DNA from 3 places in the Streptomyces sp. NPDC087859 genome. Region 1 is predicted to be linked to each of the others. Evidence: riboswitches for the same ligand, from Rfam matches in the RefSeq annotation. Region 1 holds a riboswitch; each other region holds the start of a gene.

Region 1 (2,194 bases):
CGATGACCTCGGCGAGGTTCGCGCCCTCGGCGGCGACCTCGGCCTGTCCGCCGGTGTAGGTGCGCAGGATGGTGGGGATGCGGACGTTGACGCTCACGGTTGAACCTCCGGTCGGGGTTGCGGGGGCCTAGACGAGGCCGGCCTCGCGGAACGAGTCAAGGTTGGGGCGGATGGTCGCGGTGAGCCCCGTACCCGCCACCGCGTCCAGGGTCTTCAGTCCGTCGCCCGTGTTCAGCACAACGGTGGTCAGCGTCGGGTCCAGCAGGCCGTTCTCGATCAGCTTCTTGGTGACACCGACCGTCACACCGCCCGCGGTCTCCGCGAAGATGCCCTCGGTCCGCGCCAGCAGCTTGATCGCGTCCACGACCTGCTCGTCGTTGACGTCCTCCACCGCACCGCCGGTACGGCGCGCGATGTCCAGGACGTACGGCCCGTCCGCCGGGTTGCCGATGGCGAGGGACTTGGCGATGGTGTTCGGCTTCTGCGGCCGCACCACGTCGTGGCCCGCCTTGTAGGCGACGGAGACCGGCGAGCAGCCCTCGGCCTGGGCGCCGAAGATCCGGTACGGCCTGTCCTCGACGAGCCCGAGCTTGATCAGCTCCTGGAGCCCCTTGTCGATCTTCGTGAGCTGCGAGCCGGAGGCGATCGGCACGACCAGCTGGTCGGGGAGCCGCCAGCCGAGCTGCTCGCAGATCTCGTACGCCAGGGTCTTGGAGCCCTCGGCGTAGTAGGGCCGCAGGTTGACGTTGACGAAGCCCCAGCCCTCGCCGGCCGGGTCGCCGATCAGCTCGGAGCAGAAGCGGTTCACATCGTCGTAATTGCCCTCGATGCCGACGAGCTCGCCGCCGTAGATCGCGGCCATGACGATCTTGCCCTGCTCCAGGTCGTGCGGGATGAACACGCAGGAACGGAAGCCGGCGCGGGCGGCGGCGGCGCCGACGGCACCGGCCAGGTTGCCCGTGGAGGAGCAGGAGAGGGTGGTGAAGCCGAAGGCGCGCGCGGCCTCCAGGGCCTGGGCGACGACGCGGTCCTTGAAGGAGTGCGTCGGGTTGCCGGAGTCGTCCTTCACATACAGACCGCCGGTGACACCGAGTTCGCGGGCCAGGTTGTCGGCCTTGACGAGCTGGGTCCAGCCCGGGTTGATGTTGGGCTTGTCGGCCACGTCCGCGGGGACGGGCAGCAACGGCGCGTAGCGCCAGATGTTCGCGGGTCCCGCCTCGATCCGCTTGCGGAGCTCCTCGGTGTCGTAGGCCGAGAAGTCGTAGGCGATCTCGAGCGGGCCGAAACACTCCTCGCACGCGAAAACCGGGCCGAGGGGGACGCGGTGACCGCACTCGCGGCAGCTGAGCGCCGCGGCCGGGCCGAGGTCTACGGTGTTTTCGGTGGTGCTTGCAACAGTCTGCGCAGCCATGAGAGGCGAGGCCCTTTCTCCTCATCTTCCTCACGACGCATCTCGCCGTGAGACGGATTTGGCACCTTCCCGAGTCGGGAGCCTCGCTGGTGACGAGAAACCGACTGGAGGGTTGCCGGGGCTTCATCGGGCCGTATCCCTCTGCCCCTCTGGATGAGCGGTATGAAGTTGTGTGAACGGCGGGCCACCCTCGACATGCGATGGTCATCCGCGTTGTTCAAGACTGTAACCGACGACCAGGACAGTTGAGATAGTCGTCCGAACCGCGAGATGGATCACACGCTGATACGCATACTCGCCGAGAGAACGCAGAGGAGCCGCGCACTGTGCTGAACGAAGTCGAGCGCTGGCTGACCACCCGGTCCTGGTCCCTGACCGATCGCCCGCTCCACCAGCTCCTGGCCGCCAAGCAACGCACGAACCAGTCGGTCAGCGTCGTACTGCCCGCACTCAACGAGGAGGAGACGGTCGGTGACATCGTCTCCGTGATCCGTCACGACCTCATGCAGCAGGTCCCCCTCGTCGACGAGATAGTCGTCGTCGACTCGGGCTCCACCGACCGTACATCGCAGGTCGCCGCCGCGGCCGGGGCGACCGTCGTCCACCGCGACGACATCCTGCCCCGTCTCCCGGCGGTGCCCGGCAAGGGCGAGGTGCTGTGGCGCTCGCTCCTGGTGACCCGCGGTGACATCGTCTGCTTCATCGACGCCGACCTGAAGGAGTTCTCCTCCGACTTCGTCTCCGGGATCGTGGGCCCGCTGCTCACCGACCCCGGCGTCGACC
Region 2 (2,194 bases), on a different contig from region 1:
TGCGGCCCTCCGCCGACGCTTCGAGGCCGCGGACTGCCGGAGGGACTGCATGACCGACGCTTTCAACTGACGGCTCCCTCGCCCGGCAGCCGTACCCGCCTGGGAAATGAAGTTCAGCATGCACATCCTGGAAGACCCGTCCGAGCTCTCGCCGCGCGCACAGGATTTCCTTCGCCGCACGGGCCGGCGTGAGCACCCCGTCCGGTTCGGGCTGCCGATGGAGTTCTGGCACGTGCACGATCAGGCGGGGAAGCTCGTGCCCGCCCCGCTGGATCTCCTCATCCGCTGCGAGGGATTCGAGCAGAAGTTCGCGGGCCTGCGGTACGAGGTACGCCGTAGCCGGGTGGTGGCCGGGGAGCGGTACGAGTCCGTCCGCAGGTGGGAGTACGACCACCTCGGCATGAAGACGCGAGCATGGCAGGACCCCGGAAGAGACGGCTGGTACTTCGAATGGACCGGCGAGCGGGTGTCGAAGCCGTGCCGGGACCTGATCCACACCGACGGCAGCGTGGGCACCGACGTCGACGGCAGCAGTCCCTTCCTCCCCGTAGCACCGTCCCTGCTGCATCTGATCGAATCGCATGCCCTCACCGACGCGGTCGCGACATGGAAGCCATGGCCCGTGGGCACGCTCGCGGCAGCGGCCATCGCACTCCTCGACGGCCTGGTGGAAGTCCCCCAGGCCTCATGGAGTTCCTCGCGGTGGCGGCTGTCGGACGCTGTTGCCGTCATGGACCACGACACCTGGGACCGCGAGAACCCGCGTCGCCTGACGCACATCTGGTCTCGCGGAGAGGCCGGCCACCGCCAAGTGCGGGCGCTCGTGGACTGATTGGGGCTGATGACCACGCTCAGGGTGACGCCTTCTCGAACAGGGCGCCCGGTGGTGGCATTGACGTACGACAAGACCGCTCCGTACGATCACGATCGGCATTGAGTGTCAGCGTCCAGCCCTGGCTTGCTGACCGGCAACCCTCCCGCGCGGTGGGGTGCTCCAGGTGAAAGCCCGGCGGGATCACCGAGGATTCCCGCAAGCGCGTGGCCCCGTCTCCGGGGCCGGAGACGGGGAGGACCGGTATGCGGCACGGTGGTGAACTCAGCGCCTCCTTCGCCGTCGCCACGGTGTTCTCCCGCCTCGCGCGTCGACGCCATATCGATCTGAAGCGCTCGACCAGCTGCCTCTGTCAGGCCTGACGAGCCCGTCCGCGGCCGGCTGACCTCCGCCACCGGCCCGCCTTCCCCGCGCTCTTCCCGGCCACCGGCTCCCGGTGTCGCCCGCCTGTCCCTGTCTGCACAGCGCTCCCCCGCCACCGGCGTCATGCCGGCCGGGGCCGCACACCCATGCACGGCCGTGCCTGGTACGGCACCCCCTTGCCTGGTGACACCAGTAGGAGATACCCCTCCGTGACAGCACTTCCGGATTTCAGAACCTTCCGATGGGCGCCCCTCGCCGCCCTCCTGACCACCAGTGTTCTGCTGACCGCCTGCGGCTCGGGCAGCACCGGCTCGGACAGCGGAAGCAGCCGGCCCCAGTCCGGCGGCACCTTGACCTTCGCGGTGGGTTCCGACGCCGGCTGCGTGGACCCGCAGCAGGTCGGCAGCAACGAAAGCATCTACTCGGTACGTCAGACCGTGGACTCCCTCACCGACCAGGACCCCGGGACCGGCAAGATCGTGCCGTGGCTCGCCAAGAGCTGGGACATCAACGCCGACGCGACGGAGTTCACGTTCCATCTGCGCTCGGGTGTCACCTTCAGCGACGGCTCCGAGCTGACCGCGCAGGTGGTCAAGGACAACTTCGACGCGGTCCCGAAGCTCGGCGCGTTGGGCGTCCTCGCCCAGGGCTATCTGAGCAGCGTCAAGAGCACCGCCGCGGTGGACCCGCTGACCGTCAAGGTGACCTTCAAGGAGCCCAACGCACAGTTCCTCCAGGCGACTTCGACCCACTCGCTGGGCATCGAGTCGTCGGCGAGCGTGAAGAAGACTCCGCAGCAGAAGTGCAGTGACGGTGTGGTCGGGTCGGGACCGTTCGTGCTGAAGCAGTACGTGCAGAACCAGTCGATCACCCTGGCCAAGCGCACCGGGTACGACTGGGGTTCCTCGCTGTGGTCCAAGAAGGGCGAGGCCTACCTGGACAAGCTGGTGTTCAAGGTCGTGCCCGAGGCGGGGGTGCGGGCCGGAAGCCTCCAGTCCG
Region 3 (2,194 bases), on a different contig from region 1:
CGATGTCCGCCATCGTGATCGCGGGCACCGGGGCGAAGGTCGTCAAGCACGGCAACCGGGCCTCGTCCTCGGCGAGCGGTTCCTCCGACGTCCTGGAGAAGCTCGGCATCAACCTGGACCTGTCGCCCGCGCGGGTGGCCCAGGTGGTGGAGGAGGCCGGCATCACCTTCTGTTTCGCGGCCAGGTTCCACCCGTCGATGCGGTTCGTCGGCGGGGTCCGCCGGGACCTCGGGATCCCGACCTCGTTCAACCTGCTCGGCCCGCTGACCAACCCCGCGAGGGTCACCGCCTCGGCGGTCGGCTGCTTCGACACCCGGATGGCGGGGCTCATGGCCGGAGTGCTCGCCGAGCGCGGCTCCTCCGCGCTGGTCTTCCGCGGTGACGACGGTCTCGACGAGCTGACGACCACGGCCACTTCACGGGTGTGGGTCGTCCGCGACGGCAAGGTGCGCGAGGAGGCCTTCGACCCGCGGGACGTCGGTCTCGAACTGGTGCCGGTGGAGGCGCTGCGGGGCGCGGACGCCTCGTTCAACGCCGAGGTCGCCCGGCGTCTGCTGGACGGCGAGACCGGAGCGGTGCGGGACGCGGTCCTGCTCAACTCGGCCGCGGCGCTGGTGGCGTTCGCACCGACGGAGGCACCGCTCGTGGACCAGATCCGGGTCGGCATGGCGAAGGCGGCCGAGTCGATCGACTCCGGCGCGGCCAAGCGGACCCTGGAGCGCTGGGCGGCGGCCAGCAACGCCTGACGCCACCGGCTGTCGTCCCGCGATCCGGACACGGGTTGCGGGACGACGATCACATCGCGTACGTTCTTTGACCAGGTCATGAGTGACAGTCATGAGGCCCCGGCCGACTGTCCGGCAACCCTCCGTCCGTGGCGGGGTGCCCCGGGTGAAGACCAGGCCGTAGGCAGCGAGGTCTACGGCAAGCGCGGGCCCCTCTCGAATCCAGGGGTCCTGGTCGTTCGAGGGAGTCTTCCGTGAGCAAGCGAATGCGATAGGGCTGCCGAGCCCCGCCTCCGCGCACCCTTTTCCTCATCTCCGCATGCCCTGCTTCGGCATGCTCTCTCACGGGAGTTCCCCATGTCTGTCTCCACCGCTGCCGCCGCCCAGACCATTTGTGCCCCGCTGCCCGTTCTGGGAAGCGATGTCACCGTCCCGCTCGTCACCGGCGGCGAGGTCACCTACGCGGCCCTCGACTACGCGGCCAGCGCCCCCGCGCTTCAGCGCGTGTGGGACGACGTGGCGGCCTACGCCCCCTACTACGGCAGTGTCCACCGCGGCGCCGGCTACCTCTCCCAGCTGTCGACGGACCTCTTCGAGAACGCCCGTAAGACGATCTGTGAGTTCCTGGACTGCCGCGCCGACGACCAGCTGATCTTCACCCGCTCGACCACGGACTCCCTGAACCTCCTCGCCGCCGCCCTCCCCGCCGACTGCCAGGTCTTCGTCTTCGAGACCGAGCACCACGCGAGCCTGCTGCCCTGGCAGGACGCCCGCGTCACCTACCTCGACGCCCCGCGCACCCCGGCCCAGGCCGTCGAGACCCTGGAGAAGGCCCTGGCGGCCCGCGACCCCTACGGCCCGGCCCTGGTCTGCGTGACCGGCGCCTCCAACGTCACCGGCGAGCTGTGGCCGGTGCGTGAGCTGGCCGCCGCCGCCCACGCGCACGGCGCCCGGATCGTCCTGGACGCCGCCCAGCTGGCCCCCCACCACCCGGTCTCCGTGCGGGACCTGGACGTCGACTGGATCGCCTTCTCCGGCCACAAGCTGTACGCGCCCTTCGGCTCCGGTGTCCTCGCGGGCCGCGCCGACTGGCTCCAGGCCGCCGACCCCTACCTCGCCGGCGGCGGCGCCAGCCGCAAGGTCACCCGCCGTACGGACGGCGGCGTGGACGTCGAGTGGCACGAGACCGCGGCCCGCCACGAGGCCGGGTCCCCGAACGTGATCGGCGCCTACTCCATCGCCTCGGCCTGCAAGGCGCTCACCGAGGCCGGCTTCGACACCCTGGTCGCCCGTGAGCGGCACCTGATCGAGAAGGTGAAGGCCGGCCTCGCCGAGGTCCCGGAGGTCCGGATCCTCTCCCTCTTCGGGGACGACGCCCCGCGCGTCGGCGTCATCTCCTTCGTCGTCGAGGGCTGGAACAGCTCCCACTTCGCCGCCGCCCTCTCCGCCGAGTACGGCATCGGTGTCCG

Evidence for each region. A riboswitch is a leader RNA that binds a small molecule or an ion and turns the genes downstream of it on or off. The one in region 1 is predicted to bind S-adenosylmethionine.
Region 2: linked by a shared signal. The riboswitch ahead of ACIOHP_RS44020 (ABC transporter substrate-binding protein) and the one ahead of thrC (threonine synthase) in region 1 are both predicted to bind S-adenosylmethionine.
Region 3: linked by a shared signal. The riboswitch ahead of ACIOHP_RS17655 (aminotransferase class V-fold PLP-dependent enzyme) and the one ahead of thrC (threonine synthase) in region 1 are both predicted to bind S-adenosylmethionine.

The regions. Positions count from the first base shown of each region.
Region 1 is NZ_JBIUUU010000004.1:139,230-141,423, reverse strand. It holds gene ACIOHP_RS10780 (MoaD/ThiS family protein) at 1-97, opposite strand, end outside; gene thrC (threonine synthase) at 128-1,411, opposite strand; SAM riboswitch class I at 1,430-1,571, opposite strand; gene ACIOHP_RS10770 (glucosyl-3-phosphoglycerate synthase) at 1,738-2,194, shown strand, end outside.
Region 2 is NZ_JBIUUU010000026.1:74,720-76,913, forward strand. It holds gene ACIOHP_RS44010 (hypothetical protein) at 1-70, shown strand, start outside; gene ACIOHP_RS44015 (hypothetical protein) at 119-832, shown strand; SAM riboswitch class IV at 930-1,043, shown strand; gene ACIOHP_RS44020 (ABC transporter substrate-binding protein) at 1,405-2,194, shown strand, end outside.
Region 3 is NZ_JBIUUU010000006.1:504,477-506,670, reverse strand. It holds gene trpD (anthranilate phosphoribosyltransferase) at 1-746, shown strand, start outside; SAM riboswitch class IV at 821-937, shown strand; gene ACIOHP_RS17655 (aminotransferase class V-fold PLP-dependent enzyme) at 1,083-2,194, shown strand, end outside.